2 regions of the Methylobacillus pratensis genome follow, and region 1 is predicted to be linked to the other one. Evidence: riboswitches for the same ligand, from Rfam matches in the RefSeq annotation. Region 1 holds a riboswitch; the other holds the start of a gene.

Region 1 (8,008 bases):
GCGGCATTGGCCGAGCGGAAGATGAAGAGGGCCGCCAAGCCCAACACAATAACGATAGAAAAAATTTTCAACATGTTTTCTCCGGAAGAATATGCAAGCAGGCACGGGCTATCCAGGCAAGCGGCCTGGCAAGTAATTGAAATAGAATGACATCAGTATAACGTGCCCAGGCAAAATGATTGAGCCTGTTTGGGCAGGGTGGAAAGTTTGTGCAAAAAAATTAATTCGGCCTCTTCCCAAATCAAAAAAATGCTGTAGAATGCCGCTCCTCAGTCAGGCACGGGTGATTAGCTCAGTTGGTAGAGCGTCGCCCTTACAAGGCGAATGTCGGCGGTTCGACCCCGTCATCACCCACCATCCCTTGCCTGCTGAAAAAAGCAGTAAAGCCATCAGGCATGACAACCTGGTGCAGAGTCATGGAGCGGTAGTTCAGTTGGTTAGAATACCGGCCTGTCACGCCGGGGGTCGCGGGTTCGAGCCCCGTCCGCTCCGCCAGAAAAAGCGAACCTTCGGGTTCGCTTTTTTTATTTCATATGCGTCATTTGACTGATATGCATGGCGGCTTGTTGTATAGCAACATCATGCTAACTGTCAGGAGTTAACGCACATGCATCCCTACACCTTGTTATCTGCAGCCTTGTTCCTGTCTCCGACCAACGCCTTGGCCACCGAGTGGGAGTCATTGGCCAAGAAAGCCGGGGCCGAGTTGTCGGTGGACCTGGACTCTTACGATGAGAAAGGCGCTTACTCTTCAATACTGGCCAAGCGCGAAGTGCATGGCAAACAGGCGTTCGCCAAGCAGATGAAGCTGGAATTCGATTGCGGCAAGCAGACTTACCGTACGCTTGCTACGGCGTCATTCGACGCGAAAGGCAAGTTGTTGAGCCAGACCGCAGGCACGCGCGAGTTCCAAGCCCTGCAGCATGATGAAGACGCCAGGACGATTGCAGGCTTGGTATGCCAGGTCAGGCGTATGGTGAACCCGTCATCCTGAGCAAGTTGTCTTGGGATACATTTAGGGATACATTAATTTTATGCGAATGGCCTTAATGGCCGGCCGAGGTCATTTTGCATTTATTATCAACTATTGATTGACATCCCTGGAATAAGCACGTAAAACCTTAATCAAGGTGTTTGAACTTTGATTTTTTACAGAATTTGAAATACAAACTTTTGGGGTGCCTTCCCCACACTGAAATGAATGGAATCAATTATGGCAACAGGTGTAGTTAAGTGGTTTAACGATAGCAAGGGATTTGGGTTCATCACGCCGGATGACGGCGGCAGCGATCTGTTCGCGCATTTCTCCGCTATTGTGAACGAAGGCGGTTACAAGAGCCTGGCAGAAAACCAACGCGTCAGCTTCGACGTGACCGATGGCCCTAAGGGCAAGCAAGCCAGCAACATCAAACCTGAATAAGATTTGATATAAAGCAATGAGCTAACGGAGTGCAGATGCATTCCAGATGAGGCTCATCAAGTGCCCGGCATGTCCGGGCATTTTTATGGGCGTTGATTGCTCATTTGTTGCCAGAGCATGAGTAAAGAGAATAAGTAAGAATTTCCTACGCGGCTACGGCCGAGCCTCTGATAGGCAATATTAAGCTGCTCCTATTACATTCGAGCCATCACAATCCGGCCACGATGTCATGAGCACTCTCAAAGAAGGCAGACCTTATCCCCGCGGTGCCTATTTCGATGGCAAGGGCACAAACTTTGCATTGTTTTCCGATCATGCTGCCAGCGTGACGCTGTGTCTGTTCGATGAGCATGGCGAGTCGGAAACCGAGCGTATCACTTTCAAAGAATGCACGAATGGCGTCTGGCATGGATATCTTGAAGGCATAAAGCCCGGACAGCTCTACGGTTACCGGGTCGACGGCGCCTGGGCGCCGGCAGAGGGATTGCGTTTCAACCACAACAAGCTGCTGCTGGACCCATATGCGCGCAAGCTTTCCGGTCAGATCCAGTGGGACAATGCGCTGTTCGGCTACACCATTAGCGACGATCCGGATGCCGACCTGCATATGGACGAGCGCGACAGCGCCAAGTTCATGCCCAAGGCCATCGTGGTCAAGCCCGATGTTCTGGTCAAATCTCCCAAGCCCGATATCCGCTGGCCCAAGACCATCATATACGAGGCCCATGTGCGCGGCCTGACGATGCAGCACCCGCTGATCCCGGACGATATCCGCGGGACGTTCGCCGCCCTTAGCGATTCCGCCATCATCAGCCATTTGCAGCGCATAGGCGTCACTGCCATCGAATTGATGCCGATTCACGCGTTCGCCCAGGACCGCCATCTCCTCGATCGTGGCCTGTCCAATTACTGGGGCTACAACACCTTGGCGTATTTTGCTCCCGAGCCGTCTTACCTGGGGTCGGGCGCGCTGGAGGAAATCGCCAAGACGGTAGATGCCCTGCACGATGCCGGGATAGAGGTGATACTCGACGTGGTCTACAACCATACCTGCGAAGGCAACCACCTGGGCCCGACCTTGTGCTGGAAGGGCATAGACAACCTGAGCTATTACAAGGAGCTGCCAGGCAATCCGCGCTATTACGACAACCTTACCGGCTGCGGCAATGCGCTCAACACCTCGCATCCCAAAGTGATGCAGATGATCATGGACAGCCTGCGGCTGTGGGCTTCCGTCTACGGTATCGACGGCTTCCGTTTCGACCTGGCGCTGACGCTAGGCAGGAACGACAACGGCTTCAACCGGGACCACGCATTGTTCCATGCCATGTTGCAAGACCCGATATTGACCCGTTGCAAACTGATTGCCGAACCTTGGGATGTCGGCCCGGGAGGCTTCCAGCTTGGCTCGTTCCCGCCCGGCTTTTCCGAGTGGAATGGCGACTATCGCGATGTCACCCGCGAATTCTGGGCCGGCAAGGAAAGCATGTTGTCGCGCTTTGCCAGCCGTTTCGCCGCTTCGAGCGATTTGTTCAACGACCAGCATCGGCGGCCATGGTCCAGCGTGAACTTCATCACGGCGCACGACGGCTTCACTCTGCATGACCTTGTTTCCTATAACGAAAAGCACAACGAGGCGAATGGCGAGGACAATCAGGACGGCGCCAATGACAATCACAGCTGGAACTGCGGTCACGAGGGAGATACCGATCAGGAAGGCATACTGTCGCTTCGCGCCCAGCAGAAACGCAACTTCCTCACTACACTGTTCTTGTCTCAAGGCATTCCCATGCTGCTGGCGGGTGACGAGCTCAACAACAGCCAGCAGGGCAACAACAATACTTATTGCCAGGATAACGAGATCGGCTGGGTCAACTGGGACAATGCCGACGACGCCTTGATCGACTTTGTCGGGGCGTTGGCGGAACTGCGCAAAAAGCACAGCGCCATTTCCCGTGCCGAATTTGTCACGGGCAAACTGAACGAGCATGGCAATTCAGACGTGGCCTGGTTCAATGTCAACGGCGAACCCATGAGCAACGAGGACTGGAATGATCCGTGCAACAAGGCCATGGCAGTCAAGTTCGTACCGCCAGACAAGACAGGGCGCGCAATATTGGTCATGATCAACGCATCCCATGTGACAGTGCCTGCCCGTATTCCCTACTGCGACAGCTATGATTGGAAGCTGTTGTTGGATACCCCGCTCAAGCCGATTCCCAACCAGCAAGGGGATGAGTTGGAGCTGGAACCGCGCTCTATCTATGTTTATGAAGGCAAGCTGATCGTATAGGTTGCGTTAGGAATAAAACCAACCCGCTATTGCCAAGCCAGGAACAGGAGTTGTGGCAGAGCAAGAGAAAGGCTGCTTCATAAAAACCTCAGTATATGGACAGCAATAGGGCTACTGTAAGGGAAGTGGCGATGTCGCACAGTCGATAAATGCCCGGCAAGGGAGCATGCAGGCCGGGCATTGTGTGAGTAAAAAGAATTAAAATTAGTATCGGAGCTCAGCCGTCAACTCGATCTGCCGCGGGGTGCCCACGAGTTGCTGGGTGGCTGAGTAAGCAAATGCGCTGTAAAACTTGTCCGTGAGGTTGCGGATATTGGCGCGCAGCGTCATCTGCTGGCTCACATGCCAGGCGGCGCTGGCATCGAACACGGTATAGCCGCTCATTGCAGCAATGTCATCAAGGCTATCAAAATCACCATATACATAACGTTTCCCTACATAATGGGCGCCTATACCGGCCTCCCATTGCGGCTGCTGGTAGTGAATCCAGGCATTCGTGGTATGCTCGGGGACGTTCGCGGGGATTTTGCCATTCTGGACTCGTTGTAAAGATCCGCCAAATCGTCATAGCGGGCATTGAGCGCTGTCGCATTCAAGTCGATTCGCCAATGAGGTGCGGGGAAGAGAATGGTCGAGAGTTCAATACCGCGCGAGGAAAGCTCGCCGCCTTGTAGTGTGCCGGCAAAGAATAAACTGTTATAGGTGATGATGTTGTCCTTGGCGATGTGGAAAAGCGACAAGGACACTTCGCCCCTGGCATCCGACAGCTTGTGCTTGATACCCACCCCACCCTTTGCTTCAACGTATCTGTATACGGTAGGTCTCCTGACTCTCGGGTCATCATCTTGATTGCGGCCTTCCCGGATGGTTGTCCAGTGGCGAGATTGGCAAGCAGACTCATCGATTACAGTTGCGGGGGCAGTTCCGGATTAAGATCATCTTGTCTTCACCGGATTCCCTATTAATCTGACCAATATGCATTGGTACAGAACCGTATGGGCGCTATGGTAGGTTTTGCATATGTAAAAAGCAACACGAATATGATCGCCGAGACTCAGACATGACTGACATGCAAATCGGAAACCGTCTTCTTAGAACGATCAAGCGCTAACGATATGATGCTTCTAACCATGACAAGGAGAGCATCATGTTCAAATTTAGCCTGACTGAAATTACGATCTTGTTTATTGCCATGTCTTGGCTGTCATACAATTTTCTGGTGCTTTAAGCAAAGTGGTATATAGATAGCTGCTGTCTGACCGAGATTCATTGCATAGCAGTGTTGTCAGAATCCTCCTGCAAGAAAATCAGTCGTGTCTGATAGAGTTGCTGCCGCAATATTTTTTAGAATTACCCCGCTGATTAGCTCAGGTTGAGCCAGCCTTGCGGCGAGGTTCACTTATACACGGACAATAAGAGATTGGGCTGATCAGCCATTGAGCAGGTGGCTTATGCGATTTGGGAAAATAAATAAACCTTAATTAACGTATTAGAAATTGATAATGAAGCAACCTGACTCTTTCTTTTGGTTTGTCATCGTTGTAACCGTACTGTTCATCCTTTTAATGGCGACAGGCCTAAAGCTGATTTAATCCACACTGATGCTGCCGCTCATTTAACCTTTGATCGATTCAAGCAAAGCATATTTTTCCCGATCGATTTCGCCCCTGGTACGAACGCCGAGCATGCGCAGGATTGGAAGCGGAGGGCACCACCCCTGAAGCCCATGTTGTAGCAAGAAAGTTAATACTCCCGCTGGCAAGAATAGCCATTTCTTGTTAACAAATACCCCAAGTGCCAACCCGGTGAGCGCTAGGGTGGAGGCATTAACTTCCAATACTCTTTCAATATCCCACTCCTTATCCAATTGTTGGATACGCGCCTTTACTCCCTCTTCGCCGAGGGCGGAGAACGCTTTAATATTGCGGTCGGTTTGGCGGTCTATCTCATCGTTGACGCTCTCGGTTGTAGAACTGCGGACTCGGTCGCTATTATTGTTGATTTCAAGATTGTCTGTTGCCATGGTAGTTTCCTTGAGATTCATAGCTTGAATGAATAAGACCTTTCTTCCGGTGCGTAATTCCTTCCGGTTTTGTGAAAATAGATAATTTTTTAAGGGAAAAATAATTTTGTTTTTTAGGTTAAGTAATTCTGACAAATGATGAGAACTCGACTGACAAATTGGATGGGTTTCCGCTGATATGTTTTACCGATAGAAGCTGATTTAATCTGGCCACATGAGTCAATAATGGGGAATAAAATGATTGAGTCTTTTAAATACAAGGATTTCGATGTCCAAATTAAAGGATCTAAATTCTTTGATGTGGGAGTCACTTATTCCGTTTTGATTGACCGCATAGAGCATCATCCTTGGGTCAAACCTCTATCCTCTTGGGAGGAGGCAAAACTCCAGGCTCGCCAATATGCCATTAAATTAATTGACCAAATATTTTGATCTGTTTCCCAATGGGATCAGATGGAGCTTCTCAATGAAATGGATAGTGATTGCCGCAGATAATGCTAAAAGGCTGTTTACCTTAAAAGCCTATTCCACAGGGAAATACTCTGTGATCGAGACATCTGAAAATGTTCCTCTGAGTTTCCATGATGCAGTGTTCGGGGATTTCCACTCCATAGGTTCCCGTTCGATGGAAACGGCTGGTGGCCAGAGATTTCTTATAAAGGTGAAATTGGCTGACGTGGGCATGGTCGATGCGTTGAAGACCACATTGAGTAACGGCATTCCCGCGCGCTTGAAAAGGATCACCCCTCCCCGTGGGTTATTTTCTGAATCGGGATGAGCATACGCAACATTCAGGATTGGAAGTAAAGCGGAACAATCGCATTTGTGGATGTGGCTCCGACAATGCCTGATGCACATTGCCTATTCTGGTTCCTTAGACAGGCTATCTGTCAAGGCGATATTGATCTGCATCGCCTCATGGGTTTTCTCATGCAAGTCGCAATTGGTTGGGACTACTTCCAATGCGCTGATCAGCAAATCCCTGCATTCTCAGGTTGGAGGAAACAATCTGGGAAAGGATATTGTCGGTGTCCATACGAAGCCTCTTACTTGTGCATGACGCGGGCTTTCCTGTTGCATATTGGCGAACATCAGCAAAGGGTGGTCCCCATTTGCTGATGCATGCTTATGCCGACTTAGCGGTTTTTATGGCTTTGGCTGCCTGCCTTGGCATGTTGCTCCCGGCTACCACCGCGGGTATTGCTGCCTGCCGATTGCGGCTGGTTTTTATGGCTTTGGCTGCCAGCCTTGACGTGTTGCTCATGGGTACCGCCTTGTTTGTTCTGTGTACTATTTGCCATGGTTTTATCTCCTTTGGGTCCTTGTCCAGACGGTACGTTGCTGAAGATGTCATTCATCTGGAGCAAGGATCATTGGTTAAAAGCAACGTGATTCCACTTTATGCCGTTCACGCTTGCCACTTCATCCGTCGTTGGCTGATAGATTTGTCAGATTTCCGCAACGGATCGGCTGCTTGTTTACTTTGCGCAAAGTGAAGATTGCTCTGGTAAATACTTAGCCCCTTTTAGGACTACTGACACCTAGGACCAGGAAGCTAGGCTCTAGCGAATAGCTTTCAGAATGAACGGGGCAATCCGCATTCCCAATGCCGAAAAGTCTTATTAAGCTGCGGTCGGAAAAATAGCAAAAGCAAGGAGTTCAACCACATGAAATGGAAACCCGAATATGGAGCAGGGCTGGTCATTGGCATCGTCATCTTGATGCTTCTCGCCTTGAGCCTGTTGAAGTGGTGGTTTTTTGGGCCAGCAATTGCATGAAGGCGCGATACCGAGGCAACCTTCACGCAGGTTGTAATTTTTTTATCGCAAGAGGGTTAATTGCGCGGTGCCGCATTTCTCGTAAAACACAATGGCATTTTGGTGATACAGCTTACCCAGTTCCATTGCAGCATCCAGGGTGACGCCGATAACGACGAAATTTTCTTCCGTCCACTGGTTGGATCTCGATCTCGCCAAGCCTTTCCTGAATTCAAGACGGCGATTCTTGAGCTCGTTGCCCAGCTTCGCGGTGTTTTGGATATTGATGGTTTCGTCTGCTGGCTTGCTGAGCGGATTGAACGCGGAAATGATGGCCATGGCGGTAGCCGCATGCTGCTCCAGCAGCTTGTCCATTTCCGGGCTGGCAAGGCCGATTCGCATCACGAAAGCCTGTTGGTCATGGTTCACCACATAGTCGGCATCCTGATATGCCACAATTAATTGCGGCGATAGGGCGCTCTGTGGCGAGATGTTCATGAAAGAGTCCAAAAAGA
Region 2 (8,008 bases), on a different contig from region 1:
AAGGATAGATGCCGGGCAGGTCGCCCGCGATCAACCGTGAGTAATCACTCGCTGCCAGCCCGACCGCCTTGCCGGGGAGGAATTCATAGGTGGAGTGGCGGCCGATGTGCACCAGTGCATCCGCCTTGAACACGCTGCGCAGCCAGTGGTAATAGCCCAGGTATTGATGCGGCGGCGGAATGGTGGTGTTGGCGTGCAGCAGTTCCTCGTCCACTTCCCAGCCGCGCGGCGGCTGCGGGCCGATGAAGATGTTGCCGAACTGTACGCCGGGAACCAGGATCTGGCGGTCATGCACCATGACCTTGCCCGGCGCGGGCCCCCAGCCGCGCATGCCCTCGATGCCCAAACCTGCAAGCCGGGTTTTCTGCAAGGCCAGCGCGTTGCAGTCGGTGTGCTTTTCCAAGCATTGCAAATAGCCATGATTGAGCGTCTCAAGCTGCTTGAGCGCATTGTCGCGCTGCGGATGGTCCGCGCCTTCAAGCAAATGGCGCAGCTCGTGCATGGCCTTGTCGAGGCGGTTGCGCGCGATGTCGATCTCCCCGGCGCGTTGCGCCGCCACCAGGTCGGCATGCAGCTTGCCGAGCGGGCCTTCCACCATCTCTCCGCGCACTTGCGCAGGCAGGGTACCGAACCAGTTGAGGTAGGCGGCAGTGTCGAGCTTGTTGACGTGGCGGCTCATCTCGGCCAATGCGGCCTGGTCTTCCGGCAGGTTGACGCCGCGCTCCTGCATCAGGTCGAGCAGCGCTTCCGGCGACGCGGGCAATTCGCCGGTGTCGTAGCCCGCACGCTTCAATGCATGCAGCATCTCGAACAATGAGGCGGGCACGTCGAGGTTGTCCGCGCCGATGTTCTGGCGGCCAGGCGGATGGTTGTAGTAGATCAGAGCGACCTTCTTCCCGGCGTTCGGCTTGTTGCGCAACTGCTGCCAATTGATGCTGCGCCTGACCAGCGACTGCACCTCGGCAGGCAGGATCTGCGGCAGCTTCAGCTCGACGCCGGTGAGTTTGTCTATGGCGGCAGGCCCGGCCGCAGCCACGACCAACGGCTGCGAGCTGCCCTGGATTTCCGGCATGGCGACGCGGTATTGCACCGAATTGATCGGCAGGCCGTCTTCCGAAAGCTGCCAGGCATTGGCGCCGCGGTCAGTCAGGCGGATGGCCTTGTATACCGGCACATCGAGCTGGCCCAGCAACTCGGTCACAGCCTCGCGACCCTCGGCGGCGCCGACGACAAAGTCCTGCAATACCACCAGCCCGCTGGGTGCGGCGGGCGCAAGCAGGGTTTTCAAGTTAGCGATGGCGTCGCGCGAGGCCTCGCCCCAGCGCGCCATGATGGCGATACAGGGCTGGCCCTGCTTCTCGCTCGCGGCGCAGATGGCATCCACGGGTTGCGGGTCGCTGGTGCTAAGGTCCAGCACCGCAAGCACAGGCTGATTGTTGTCTATTCTGGGTCGGCTGACTTCCTGACCGCCCTGGCGCAATCGCACCAGCGGTTCAGGCTGTATTGCAGGCAAGCTGGCGGAAGGATGCAGCAGATAGCGCATGAAAGCGCTGAGATTGCCGTTGCCGCCCGACTGCCAGAGGTCGTGCAGGCCCAGCCATTGCCGCGCGGCAGCGTGTTGTTGCGCAAGGTTAGCGACTTTTTCAGAAAGATTGTTCTGCGTCAGCGTCAGGCTCTTGGCATGGGAAAAACTGCTGACGGCTTCCCCTTGCCAGCGGCTTTGCAGCGAGAGTGCGCTTTCGCCGTTGAAGGCGATGAAGTTGCGCGGCTTTTTCGTGCCAAGCTGCTGCATCTGGCTTTGCAGTTGCTGCGATGCCTCGCCGTAGACTGCCACGGCGAATACCGCATCGGCATCGCGCAGCCAGCGCTGCAGGGTCTTGCTGTCCGCCGCGAGCACCTGGGATTGCGTGCGTAGGATGATGCGGTCCTGTTTGCCGGATGGCTGCAGGGCTTGCTTTGCCGCCTCGGCCGCGGCAGGCGCAGTGCGGTCCGACACCACGCCGAACAACGTGGCGGCCTGGACAGGTGCCTGGCTGGTGACGAGAACAATCCCGAGCAGGGCTGGAAAGAAATGCTTCATGAGGCAAATAACCGGGCAACTGCCGCAGGGTTGGATGGGAAATAGAAATGCAGGTAGCTCGCCGTGAGGCTGCCGTGGCGATAGATAACCTCGCCCGGCTTGCCGCGCTGGGTGATTGCCTGTGCGTAGGGCGTCAACGCCGTCTCAAGGCGGGAGTAATGGAAGGTATGCGCATGCAGCCTGCCTTCCGGCAACTCGGCGAATTGCACGCCTAGCCCCTGGAACCGCGGCTGCATGCTGCAAGCGCCGGGCAGCAATCCAAAACCGGGCTGCTGGTTGATGCTGTCCGTCACCACCATCATGCCGCCGCATTCCGCCAGTATCGGCAGCGCTTGCCGCCAAGCCTGCTGCAAGGCCGGGCGCATGGCTTGGTTGCTGCTTAGCTTTGCAAGATGCAGCTCGGGATAGCCGCCCGGCAGCCAGATCGCGTCAATTCCTGTAGGCAACGCCTCGTCATGCAGCGGCGAGAAGAAGACGGTTTCCGCGCCCAGCGCATGCAGGCAATCGAGATTGGCGGGATAGATGAAGCAAAAGGCCTCGTCGCGCGCGATGGCGATGGTCTTGCCTGCGAGCAATCGTTGCACATCGTTTACAGGGGATGGAGGCGAGAAAACGGTTTCAGGCGGCAAGGGCAACGCGCCTGATTCCGTCAGCAACGTCGCAGCCTGCGCGATGCGCTGCTCCAGACCGTCGATTTCATCGGCGCGGAACAGGCCCAGGTGCCGTTCCGGCAGCGCAAGCGCTTCCTGTTTCTGCAACGCGCCCAGCCAGGGAATATCCGTCGGCAGGCTGTCGCGCAGCAAGACGCCATGCCCGGCGCTGCCGGTGCGGTTGGCGATCACGCCTGCGGGGATCAGTTCAGGCCGGTGGGCAAACAGCCCGGCAGCCAATGCGCCGAAAGTCTGCGCCATGCCGCTAGCGTCGATAGTGAGCGCAAGGGGGAGCTGGAACCGTGCCGCGATGTCGGCGCTGCTCGGGCTGCCGTCATACAGGCCCATCACGCCCTCCACGAGGATGACGTCGGAGTCCTGCGCGGCCTGATATAGCCGGGCGGCAATGTCGTCCGCGCCGCACATGGCAAGGTCGAGGTTGTAAACCGGCCTGCCTGCCGCGGCTTGCAGGATCATCGGGTCGAGAAAATCAGGCCCGCACTTAAAGGCTTGTACTGTCAGGCCTTGGTTGCGCCAGGCACGTGTCAATGCGGCAGATACCAAGGTCTTGCCCTGGTTGGAGGCTGGCGCGGACAGCAGCAATGCCGGGCAACTGGCTGCCACGAGCTTACCACTCCACCCCTGGCATCGCCTGCACGCCGTTCTTGAAGGCATGCTTGACCATGGTCATGTCGGTGACGGTGTCGGCTTGTTCGACCAGTTCGGGCTGGGCGGCACGGCCGGTGACGACCACATGCTGCATGGCGGGACGGGCGGCGATATCTGCCAGTACTTGCTGCAGGTCGAGGTAATGGTATTTAAGGACGATGTTGAGCTCGTCGAGGATGACCACGCCCACGCTTTCATCCCTGAGCGCGGCTTGCGCGGCCTGCCAGCCTTGTTGGGCGGCGGCGACGTCGCGCTCGCGGTTCTGGGTTTCCCAGGTGAAGCCTTCGCCCATCACATGCCAGGCGACATTGGGCTGGTTGCGGAAGAAGGCTTCCTCGCCGGTGTCGGAACGGCCCTTGACGAACTGCACTACCACGGCCTTCAGGCCATGGCCGAGCGCGCGGGCGAGCAGGCCGAAGGCGGCGGTGGATTTGCCCTTGCCGTTGCCGGTATTGACCAGGAACAGGCCGCGCTCGATACGCGCGGCCTCTATCTTGGCGTCGATGACGGTTTTCTTGCGCGCCATTCTTTCGGAATGGCGCTGGTTGAGGTCTGGTTTTTCCTGGTCGGTCATGCGGTACGTTTGTGATCAGCGTAGAGCGCCTTCACCACGATGTGGATGATGGCGGCAGTCGCCACGTAAAACGCCAACGTGCCCAGTGAGGATGGGTAATACTTGGCGATACGCGGCAGGAATTCGGCCAGGGTCGGCTCGGCATAGCGGCCGGAGAAGAAATAGAAGCCACCGCTGGAGAACAAATGGCAGACGAAGCTGCTGGCGACCACGGTAGCGGCGAGCGTGGCCAGGCTCTTGAAGGCGAACTGGTAGTGCTTGGCGAACCAGCGGCCGCCGAGCCAGAGCGTGCCGTAGGCCGGCAACAGGAAGCCGTAGGCCGGCGAGGTGCAGAAGTTGTCCACGCCGCCCCAGGTCACGGCGGCGAAATCCAGGCCCGCAGCCAAGACAAGTAGCGCAGGAAACACCCAGACTGGACGCAGGTAGACGCCTGCCAGGAAGAACACCACCCAGGATGCGCTGGGCAGGTGGTTGATCGCGGCGAAGTGGTGGCCGCGTGTGAGGACGAGCAGTGCGGCCAGCAGCAGGCCGATCATGATTTGGTGGTTCTTGTTGAGTGTCAGCATGGTTGTCTTCCTTGGGCTGGGGTCAATTGGTCAAATAACGCTGAATTTTAACCGAAATGCCGGAGCCCACGCAGTTTGTTGCGGTTTCGCATCGCAATTACAGTGCCGGCGCATAGCGCACGGACACGAACAAATTGGTGCCGAAGGTGCCGTAGTCCTTGGCTAGTTCGTATTTGCGGTCGAACAGGTTGTTGACTCTGGCGTTCAGCGACCAGTCATCATTGATTTGATAGTTTGTATAAAGGTTGACCAAGGTGTAGCCGGAGAGCCTGACGGTGTTGGCGGTATCGTTATAGCGATGGGAGCTACTTCGGATCTCGCTGCCGATTTCCCAGCCATGGATACGCTTGCTGATTGCAAATACACCATGTTCCTTTGCCCGCCTTGGCAGCAGGTTACCTGTTTCCTCGTCTTCCGGGCGCTGGAAATCGCTGCTGGCGCGTATGTTGAACCCTGCCAGTACGCCCTGGTAACTCAAGGTCAGGCCGGAAAGCCTGGCCTGATTGATATTCTGCGCGACATTCGTGAAGTTGTTGCCGGTTCTCGGATTGATGATCAGGTTGTCCACTTCGTTGAGGTAATAAGTGGCTGCCACATGATGGTTGCCATGATCGTATTTCAGGCCGATTTCCTTATTGCGCGACTCTTCGGGCTTGAGGTCTGGATTGCCGAAATTCGGATAGTAAAGCTGATTAAAGGTCGGGGCGGCAAAGGCCGTGCCGTAGGCGGCATTCGCTTTCCAGTGTGGCGTGATTTCATAGGCGTAGGCCACGCTGCCGGTGGTTTTGTTGCCGAATTGCGAATTGTCGTCGTTGCGCAGGTTGAGCTGCACATTATGCTTATCAAAGCGTTTTTGCCAGCCAGCCAGGTAGGACTGGATATCGCGCCTGTCTTCAGGCAGGGCGGTGGGCAAGGTTTCGGCTTTTTGTTCCCTGCGCTCTATGCCGATATTGAACGTTCCCCAGGCGGTATTCAAGGTGTTCTGCCAGAGATACTGGTCCTGCGTGGTTTTGATGCTGTTGCTGGTGGTTTGTGTCGGTTGCTTGGAGTATGACGTGAGGTCGTCGATTCCGCGTGAGAATGTCACCAGGCTTGTCCAGTAATCAGTAAAGCGGTTTTTGCTATGTATGGTATAGGTGGACAAGGTCTGGTCAATATATTGATCGTACCGGGATGAGGCTGCGGTAGTACCGTCATTGAAGTTGCGGGCATCGCTGACTAGAATATTGAAACCAATTTCGTGGTTTTCTCCGAAGTGCTGTGTCAGCTTGGCGGCAATGTTCTGGTTGCGGTAGCCGTCGGCATCGCTGTTGTAACCTCTGGCATTCTTGTTGCGCAAGGAGCTGATGCCATGCACATGGGTCATGCCGCCTTGAAGGCTATAGCTGGTGTTGCCGATGCGGCCGCTTACCCCTGCTTCGCCGATGGCCGTACCGTAAGTGCCGAGTCCGGCCGAGGCATTGAACGTAGGCGTGCCTTGGCCTTTCTTGGTGAATATCTGGATGACGCCGCCAATGGCATCAGCGCCATACATACCACTGGCAGGCCCGCGCAGGATTTCCACCCGATCAATCTGGCTCAGCGGAATATGCTGTATTGCCGTCACGCCAGTGGTGGCGGAACTGATGCGTACGCCATCGACCAAGATCAGGGTATGGGTGCTATTGGCGCCGCGCATGAAAATATCCGTGGATTTGCCAACACCTCCGTTGCTGGTTATTTCAATCCCAGGTTGCGTTGCAAGCAGTTCTGCCAATGTAGTTTGGCCGGCCTTCTCGATTTGATCAGAGGTAATGACGGATACATCGCCGATCACTTCGCTGATTTTCTGTTCGGTACGCGAAGCCGTGACAATCGTGTCTTCTAGCCGGATGTCGGCAGCATTGGCTGCCAAGGGTAGGGAATAAATCGAGGCAAGGGCGACGGTACCCAGGGAAAATCGGAACATCAACTGCAAACTCCATAAGACTCCCGCGGCCCCGCGAGAGCTGGTAACGAGTGAGAGTGTGCAGGGAGCATGATCCGTCGCCGGATGGTCATCGGTCAGCCGCATCCCCGCAGCACTTCCTAGTCGTCTTCAGGCCGGTCTCCGGGCTTGCAAGATCAGTGATACGCCGCCTTCCCATGAAAACATCTCACAGTGGCATGTGGCTTATCGGCTTGCTTACCGTTGCGGGGGCAGCACAGGCATTGTGGATCGCGACGTCGGGATGCCACGCACCTGTTTCCCAGTTTCACCCTTGCGCCATGAACAGGCCAAGGACACCTCAAAACTTGTTGGCGATTATAAATGATTCGCACTTTATACGGTGAAATAAGTTTTTAATATAAGGTGTTGTAAACATGCCATAAATTCTTGGGTGCAGTTGACCATGTGCTGATTTTGCAATTATAGTGGCGCCATGAATGCTGATTTGATCACGTTGGAAGAAAAGCTCACGCGGCTGATATCCCTATGCCAATTGTTGCGTGCTGAAAATCTTGAGCTCCGTCAGGAGCTTGTGCGCTCCCAGGATGACAACAAGCAGATGAAGGAAAACATGGAGCTTGCCAGCCAGAAGCTGCAGGCCCTGATCGAGCGTCTTCCGGAGGGAACCGTATGAGCAGCGTGCGTGGCGTCGATGTCAGCATCATGGGGCGCGAGCTGACGATCGCGTGTACTGACGATGAGCGCGAGGCCTTGTTGCGCTCGGTCGATTATCTCGACAAGAAAATGCGCGAAATCCGCGATACCGGCAAGGTGGTCGGTGCCGAGAAGATTGCCATCATGGCGGCGCTCAATATCGCGCATGAGCTATTGACGACGGATGCCGGCGGTTTTGACATTGGCGATTTCAAGCGTAGAATTGCTTCCATGCAGGAGCAGATTGATACTGCCGTCGGCGACGATCAAAACCAGCTGTTTTAAAGCGGTTTTTTAATCCAAGACAGTTCAACTGCCACAAGTTTTCAGAGGCCGGATGATCCTGGCTTCTTCCCTTTGTTCCCTGCGGTGCTGTTCGGGCCATAGATTCCTTGAACCATAAATTTGGCTTTGGTTTCGGTCTGTTAAGTAACAGTGTGCGCGCTCCGATGCGGGTGTACCTAACGTAGCTTTAGGTCGTTACCACTTGAACCGTACAGGTTCAGGATGCCGGTCCGGATGGCATTTGCGGGGAACTCCCATTTCAGCCCTTTATCTCAAGGCGTGGTATTCCAGGTCGGCAAGGCTGACAATCTCCAATGCGCGCTCGTGGGACGCTTCCAGCACCACTGGCGGGGCATAGCCTGCCTCGGCAGCTTCGTGCCAGCGCGATGCGCACAGGCACCAGCGCTCGCCCGGCGCCAGCCCGGGGAAGCCGTATTCCGGCCGCGGCGTGCTGAGGTCGTTGCCCCTGGAGAGAGAGAATGCGAGGAATTCCTCGGTCATCATGGCGCACACGGTATGGCTGCCGATGTCTTCGGGCCCGGTTTCGCAGCTGCCGCTGCG

Evidence for each region. A riboswitch is a leader RNA that binds a small molecule or an ion and turns the genes downstream of it on or off. The one in region 1 is predicted to bind cobalamin.
Region 2: another riboswitch for cobalamin. It lies ahead of ACW4YW_RS07810 (TonB-dependent receptor domain-containing protein); the one in region 1 lies ahead of ACW4YW_RS02245 (TonB-dependent receptor domain-containing protein).

What each region holds. Positions count from the first base shown of each region.
Region 1 is NZ_JBSUSR010000001.1:494,756-502,763, reverse strand. It holds gene ACW4YW_RS02280 (peroxiredoxin) at 1-74, opposite strand, end outside; tRNA gene ACW4YW_RS02275 (tRNA-Val) at 282-357, shown strand; tRNA gene ACW4YW_RS02270 (tRNA-Asp) at 419-495, shown strand; gene ACW4YW_RS02265 (surface-adhesin E family protein) at 608-994, shown strand; gene ACW4YW_RS02260 (cold-shock protein) at 1,214-1,420, shown strand; gene glgX (glycogen debranching protein GlgX) at 1,650-3,713, shown strand; gene ACW4YW_RS02250 (TonB-dependent receptor domain-containing protein) at 3,918-4,199, opposite strand; gene ACW4YW_RS02245 (TonB-dependent receptor domain-containing protein) at 4,163-4,498, opposite strand; cobalamin riboswitch at 4,512-4,724, opposite strand; gene ACW4YW_RS02240 (YgaP family membrane protein) at 5,329-5,736, opposite strand; gene ACW4YW_RS02235 (hypothetical protein) at 5,974-6,168, shown strand; gene ACW4YW_RS02230 (hypothetical protein) at 6,203-6,514, shown strand; gene ACW4YW_RS02225 (hypothetical protein) at 6,873-7,037, opposite strand; gene ACW4YW_RS02220 (DUF3293 domain-containing protein) at 7,557-7,991, opposite strand.
Region 2 is NZ_JBSUSR010000003.1:87,283-95,290, forward strand. It holds gene ACW4YW_RS07790 (cobaltochelatase subunit CobN) at 1-2,080, opposite strand, end outside; gene ACW4YW_RS07795 (cobyrinate a,c-diamide synthase) at 2,077-3,405, opposite strand; gene cobO (cob(I)yrinic acid a,c-diamide adenosyltransferase) at 3,359-3,973, opposite strand; gene ACW4YW_RS07805 (hypothetical protein) at 3,970-4,539, opposite strand; gene ACW4YW_RS07810 (TonB-dependent receptor domain-containing protein) at 4,637-6,487, opposite strand; cobalamin riboswitch at 6,603-6,824, opposite strand; gene ACW4YW_RS07815 (hypothetical protein) at 6,942-7,142, shown strand; gene ACW4YW_RS07820 (cell division protein ZapA) at 7,139-7,447, shown strand; RNA gene ssrS (6S RNA) at 7,521-7,701, shown strand; gene ACW4YW_RS07830 (DUF2237 family protein) at 7,715-8,008, opposite strand, start outside.